DNA from 2 places in the Brevibacillus sp. TJ4 genome. Region 1 is predicted to be linked to the other one. Evidence: a T-box and tRNA genes for the amino acid it is inferred to sense, from the RefSeq annotation. Region 1 holds a T-box; the other holds one or more tRNA genes.
What was found. A T-box is a leader RNA that pairs with one kind of tRNA and senses whether it is charged. The one in region 1 lies ahead of trpS (tryptophan--tRNA ligase), so its partner is inferred to be a tRNA-Trp.
Positions count from the first base shown of each region.

Region 2: it has a tRNA-Trp gene. The T-box ahead of trpS (tryptophan--tRNA ligase) is inferred to sense a tRNA for this amino acid. The anticodon was not compared.

Region 1 covers NZ_CP185865.1:3,307,468-3,310,868, forward strand. Annotated here, with positions in the region: gene ACAF76_RS16210 (M20 family metallopeptidase) at 1-151, opposite strand, end outside; gene ACAF76_RS16215 (Zn-dependent hydrolase) at 222-1,457, opposite strand; T-box leader at 1,633-1,903, shown strand; gene trpS (tryptophan--tRNA ligase) at 1,964-2,950, shown strand; gene ACAF76_RS16225 (queuosine precursor transporter) at 3,019-3,401, opposite strand, start outside.
Region 2 covers NZ_CP185865.1:2,765,756-2,769,156, forward strand. Annotated here, with positions in the region: gene ACAF76_RS13600 (IS3 family transposase) at 1-791, shown strand, start outside; tRNA gene ACAF76_RS13605 (tRNA-Arg) at 1,012-1,088, opposite strand; tRNA gene ACAF76_RS13610 (tRNA-Cys) at 1,099-1,172, opposite strand; tRNA gene ACAF76_RS13615 (tRNA-His) at 1,182-1,257, opposite strand; tRNA gene ACAF76_RS13620 (tRNA-Trp) at 1,277-1,350, opposite strand; tRNA gene ACAF76_RS13625 (tRNA-Met) at 1,352-1,428, opposite strand; tRNA gene ACAF76_RS13630 (tRNA-Ser) at 1,445-1,535, opposite strand; gene ACAF76_RS13635 (endonuclease/exonuclease/phosphatase family protein) at 1,737-2,423, shown strand; gene ACAF76_RS13640 (alkaline phosphatase family protein) at 2,377-3,401, opposite strand, start outside.

The DNA of each region.
Region 1 (3,401 bases):
AAACAAGCGTATCGTAGACGAACTGGGCTGTGTTTTCTTCGTGAAAGGAAAGCTCCGGATTCTGATGCAAATACCGCCTCCAGGCAATCACCTGCTCTTTGATTTCTTCCACCGCTTTGTTCAGCGTTTCCACTGCGCTCGCTGTCGTCATCCTTGCTTCTCCTCCTTTATGTATGCCCGCTGCTGCTGGCAACGGACTGATTATTTCGTCTGTCGGGAAATTACGATTGTTCCGTCGCCAAAGTCAGGATGGTGCGATACAGCACATCCGCACTCTTGGCACAGTCCTCTTTTGACGTATACTCCGCCGGGTTGTGGCTGATGCCGTCTTTGGAGCGGGCAAACATCATTCCTACCGGGCACAGGTCGACGAGCTGCATCCCGTCATGCCCCGCGCCGCTCGGCAAGGTGAATACCGGCAGCCCCTCCGCTTCGCAAGCCTCCTGAATCGCCTCCTGCACTTCGCGGGAGCAGCGTACCGGAGCGACACGCTGCATGTTTTCCACTTGCAGCCTGATGCCGCGGCGTTCGCAAATCACGCTGGCATCGCGCATGATCCGCTCTTCTACCTCGTCGCGTACCGCCTCGTCCACATCGCGCAGGTCGAGCGTGAACTCGACTCTTCCCGGAATCACGTTCACGCCTCCGGGGAATGCTTGCAGCTTGCCGATCGTGCCGACCGTGCTGCCCGTCCGGGACGCCTCCCGCTCGATGCACAACATGATTTCCGCGGCAGCAGCCAGTGCGTCGCGACGAATCGTCATCGGCGTAGTGCCAGCATGCCCTGCCTCGCCTTCGAGTGTGAATTTCACCCAGATCGGTCCGGCGATGCCGCTTACGACGCCGACGGCCAGCTCGCGGCTCTCCAGCACTTTTCCCTGCTCGATATGCAGCTCCAAATACGCTTTCACGCTGCCCGGCTTGCGTACCGCATTGCCGATCTGCTCCGGGTCCAGCCCGCTCTGCCGCATCGCCTCGGCAATCGTGATGCCGTCTTTGTCCCGGGCCTGCAAATCTTCCGGCTTCAGGCGTCCGGCGATCGCCCGACTGCCAATCATGCCAAATCCGAAGCGCGTCCCTTCTTCATCCGTAAACGCGATCACCTCGATCGGATGATCGGTCTCAATCCCTTGCTCCTGCATCGTCTGCAGGGCTTCCACGCCTGCTAGCACACCCAGCGGTCCGTCAAAGTCGCCGCCATGCGGAACCGAATCGATGTGCGAACCGACAAGCACCACAGGAGCGGCAGGATTTCTCCCTTCCTTGCGACCGATCAGGTTGCCTGCCTCATCTTCCCGCACCGTCAAACCCACTTCCCGCATAAAGCCTGCGACCAAATCTTTGGCTGCCCGCTCTTCCGCAGTAAAGGAGAGGCGCTTCACTCCGCCGCCCACTTCCTGCCGTCCGATTTTCCCCAGTTGCATCAAACGGTCCCACAAACGCTCTGCATTGATCATAAGCTGAGTCACCCTCTTTTTCCTGCTTTTGCCAATCCTCATCTGTGCAGAAAGCAAGGTTGGTATGAACCCATTGTAGAGTAGACAGACAATTTTTGAAAGATCAAAGTCGGGACTGCCATCCCTCTTGCTTTTTTTTCAAGCAGTGAGTAAAATTAGTGATCAAAAGCTAGACTCGATTGCGATGAGGAAGAAGAGTAGCCATTGTGCGAGACCGAAGAGAGCTGATGGGTGGTGCAAATCAGCGTCGAGCAGATGGTGAATGGGCTTCCGAGCTCCAGACCGAAGCCGTCCTGTGGCGGTGTGTAGGCTCTGGCGTCCTTTGTCCCGACGTTACCAGGGACACCGTATCGAAAATGATGGTACGGAGCAAAGCGATTTTGCCCATGCTTTCTTGGCATGCAGCAAAATAACAAGGGTGGCACCACGGTTCATTCGTCCCTGTCGAGGACGGATGAGCCTTTTTTGTTTTTCATACAACAGATTGCGAAAAGGAGTAGGTAACGATGAAAACGATTTTTTCCGGGATTCAGCCAAGCGGTATTCTCACCTTGGGCAACTACCTGGGGGCGATGAAGCATTTTGTGCCGCTGCAGGATCAATTCAACTGCTACTACTGTATCGTCGACCAGCATGCGATTACCGTCCCGCAGGACCCGGCTGTGCTGAAGCAGAACATCCGCCGCCTGGCAGCACTCTACCTGGCAGTCGGCCTCGATCCGAACAAGGTCACGCTGTTTATCCAGTCGGAGGTTCCCGCTCACGCCAAACTGGGCTGGATTATGATGTGCACATCGTACGTCGGCGAACTGGAGCGGATGACGCAGTTCAAGGACAAGTCTGACGGACGAGGCGAGTCCATTCCGGCCGGCTTGCTCGTCTACCCGCCGTTGATGGCTGCTGACATTTTGCTGTACGATACCGATTTCGTCCCCGTAGGCGAAGACCAGAAGCAGCATTTGGAGCTGACCCGTGACCTGGCTGCCCGCTTCAACAGCCGATACGGCGAGACCTTCAAAATTCCTGAAATCCGCCTGCCCGAAACGGGAGCACGGATCATGTCGCTCGCCGACGGCACGAAGAAAATGAGCAAGTCCGATCCCAACCAGGGGGCATTCATTTCCATGCTCGACGATGCCGATACGATCACGAAAAAGATCAAACGGGCGCAAACCGACTCGGACAGCGCGGTACGCTACGACAAGACGGAAAAGCCGGCTGTCTCCAACCTGATGACAATCTACTCGCTATGCTCCGGCAAAACGCTGGAGGAGATCGAGGCGATGTACGAAGGAAAAGGCTACGGTGCGTTTAAAACCGACCTCGCCGAAGTAGTCGTGGAGACACTCCGCCCTGTGCAGGAGCGCTACAACGCCTTGATCGACTCGCCCGAGCTGGACGACATCCTCTCTGCCGGGGCCAAAAAAGCCAACGATGCCGCCAGCCAGATGCTGCACAAGGTAGAAACAGCGATGGGAATGGCCCGGCTGTAGTGTACCGAACATGCCAATACAAAAAGGGGCGTCCGCTCGCAATCCGTTTGCGAGGGACAGCCCCTTGTTTATTCTTCCGCCACTTTCATCCTGCGCGCGATGTAGAGCACAGGCGTCGCGGCGGCTGACACGACGAATTTGATGAGATAGGTCGTCAGCAAAATCTCCAGCCAGACGTCCAACGGGTACAGCCCCCAAAATGCGATCGTGCAAAAGGTAAGCGTGTCGAGCAGTTGGCTGACCAGCGTGCTGCCGTTGTTGCGAATCCACAGTTGCTCCGGGCGCGGGCATTTTTTCTTCAGCCAGGAATAGAGCTTGACGTCGACGAACTGGCTGAGCAAATAGGCGCTCAGACTGCCGATCGCCAACTGCGGCATCACCTCGAACAGGACGGTGAGCGACTCGTGCGCCATGTCCGTCTCGACAGGCTCGAAGCGAAGCACGAGCTGCA
Region 2 (3,401 bases), 540 kb from region 1:
TCTCGAGAAGCGGATATTATCGTTATTTGGGACGGAAACATATGAACCGGGATCGTGAGATCAAACTGCAGATTCAAGCCATATATACGCAGCGAAAAGGAATTTACGGTTATCGGAGGATAAAAGAAGAGCTGCTACGGCAATACAACAAACGAGTGAATCACAAAAAGGTATTGAAAATCATGCAGGGGCTTGGGATCAAGGCCATCATTCGGCGTAAGCGCACCTATCGTAGTACGTATCAGGTCGCTGAAGCGACTGGTCGTGTTGCCAATAATCTGTTACAACGTGACTTTACCGCAGATAAACCAAATCAGAAGTGGGTCACCGATATCACTCAATTTCGTATTGGAGATGAGCGATTGTTCCTCTCCGCAATAAAAGATTTATACAACAATGAGATTGTGGCTTACCATATGAGTTTACGAAATGACAATGCATTAGTCCTCGAGACGTTTAAGAAAGCTTTTGAAATGCAAAAGGACGTGACCGGACTGATCGTTCACAGCGATCAGGGATTCCAGTACACGTCCCATGCGTACCATGACATGCTGCCTACGGTTGGCGCCCAAATCAGCATGTCCCGTAGAGGCAATTGTTTAGACAATGCCTCTATGGAGAGCTTCTTTTCCCATCTCAAGGTGGAAGCACTCTATCCTTATGATATACGAAGCTTAGAAGAGGCACAAAGGCGAATTGAAGAATATATCCGTTTCTACAATGAGGAACGGATTCAAATCAACCTAAAAAAGCTAACGCCTGTAGAATACAGGCGTCAACTTGCGGCCTAGCGGCCGGGTTTTTCTTACTGTCTACAAATTGGGGTCTTGACCAATCGGCCAGTGAGGGTTTTTCTATTTTCGTGTCGTAATTATGTTTCTGAGGTCATGGCACGTCAAAGCAAGGACGACCGTACCACCCTCCGGGAACGGGATGAATGAAGATCGCTACTCATTAAGGAGACAGAAAAAAGCAAAAAACCGCCTGTTCGGCGGCTCAATTATGCAAGTATGGCGTCCCAGGAGAGATTCGAACTCCCGACCGACGGCTTAGAAGGCCGTTGCTCTATCCAGCTGAGCTACTGGGACAAGATCGAGATGGAGGGAGTACCCGGATTCGAACCGGGGGTGAAGGTTTTGCAGACCCGTGCCTTACCACTTGGCTATACTCCCGCAATACAATGGGGCGATCGATGGGACTTGAACCCACGAGTGCCGGAGCCACAATCCGGTGCGTTAACCCCTTCGCCACGACCGCCATGATGTTTGATTGTCTTTGGCAGGGGCAGTAGGAATCGAACCCACACCAAAGGTTTTGGAGACCTTCGTTCTACCGTTAAACTATGCCCCTCTGGTAGCGGTGGAGGGGATCGAACCCCCGACCTTTCGGGTATGAACCGAACGCTCTAGCCATCTGAGCTACGCCGCCATGCAGGTAATAAAAGTGGCGGAGAGTGAGGGATTCGAACCCTCGCTACGCTTGCGCATACTAACGGTTTAGCAAACCGTCCCCTTCGGCCTCTTGGGTAACTCTCCGTGATTGTTTATTTTGGTTTCAAATCGTGAAACCTATGTAACTGAACCATGTATTTCCCAGTTTATCTTGTAGAGGCGACGAATTCCAATATAGCATAGGTTAAAATGAAAAGCAACAGGAAATCCTAATAAATTGCTGTCTCGCGGGACGAGGATGCGTTTTCTCCAGTGTACCCGAATCCATATTGCAAAGGAAAGACCATGATACGAATTGTAAGCTACAACATTCACAGTGGACGCGATTTGTTTTGGCGCAAACGACTGAGGCAAATGGCCGAAACCTTGCATGCGACCCAGGCAGATGTGATCTGTTTGCAGGAGGTCCATCAAAACAGCAAATTTGGCAACCAGGCCGATTACTTGGCGAGTGAGCTGCAATACAACATGAGCTTCTCGCCAAGCATCGGGCTAGGTGACGGAGCGTACGGGAATGCACTGCTTACCCGACACCCCGTATTGCACAGCCGTTCGCTTCCTTTGCCCGCGAGGCGTGAAAAGCGCACCTTGCAGGAAGTGACACTTCGCTGGAAGGAAACGACTATTCTCATCGGCAATACGCATTGTAGCCTGTTTGCCAGCTCCCGCAACACCCAGCTTCACTTGCTGCGCGCGTGGGCACAGAAACAGGGGAAAACTTCACCGTTGCTGTTGCTGGGCGACTTCAATTCCTCTGCAGTTTCACTTTCTCCGCCATTGCAGGACTGCGCCGTACAAATGGGGAAAGAGCAGCAGTCCACACTGCCCTCTTTCAAACGCCGGCTTGATTACGTGTTCGCTTCGTCCCACTGGCATGTTCTCGATTACAAGGTCGTACGCGTTTCGTGGTCGGATCATCTGCCGATCATCGCGGAACTAGAGCTGTCTCAATCCCCAGCTCCTGAAGGATAAAAGCCGAGATGTCGACGATCCGTGCAGGAGTCGGAAAACTGCGGGATGCCCCTGCAATCAGCAAGGGCACCAGCGAATCCTGTTTGTGCAAGGACCCATGGCTGCCTCCGCCCGGATGGGTCGGGGCCAGTTCGGACAGAAACTGATAGCTGGGCGCAGCTGTCACCGCCACCACTTCGCATGTCTGGGCAAACAAGGCTCCGTACAGACGGGAAAAGGCATCCGGATAGGTGGAGAACTGCAATTCTCGCCCATTTCCCCGAACGTCCAGCACCTCCAGCTCGCCTTCCACTCCCCATGTCACGCCATGGATGTCTGTCCAAGGTCCGTTGCGCCAAAAACGGAGTGTTTTCCCCGTCCCGCCCTGCCTGACCACGACCTGCTCCCCTTCCTTCCAGGCGATCAGGTCAATCCGCTGGTCATGCGACAGATCGTCCACAATCTTTCCCATCACGCCTGCTTGCAGCGGATACAGGTACGACATTCGCTCATTGTTGCAGATGACCAGTTCACAGTCAGGGGAGACTTGCTCTCCCAGACGCAGAACCGAAAACCGCGAGAGCAGCTCATCCAGCGAAATCGTATACTCCTCGCTCTTGCCGATCACGGTCTGGCCATGGTCGCTTACGAGTATGCACACGTTGCGCTCCAGCATCTGCTCCCAGGAATCAAAAAAATCGAGAAAGCGGACGAGCTGCTTGTCCACATCCGCCAGATGGCTGACGGCTTCATGCGGTGTCCGGTGCAGCTTGTGGTCGTTTTCCGGCATGTACACGAGGGTAAAATCCGGCTGCTTTCCGCTTCGCAATACCTCGAGCAAAACATCGATGGCGTGGGTGTCGTTAACCCCATACCCCTCGATAATTGACTGGGAGGCGTTCCAGGTAATCGTACGGAAAAGGTCGGGTCGCACCAGTGTCCCCAGACTCATTATCGTCGGACCGCTCACTTTTCCTTTCAGTCGAAAGCCGGTTACAG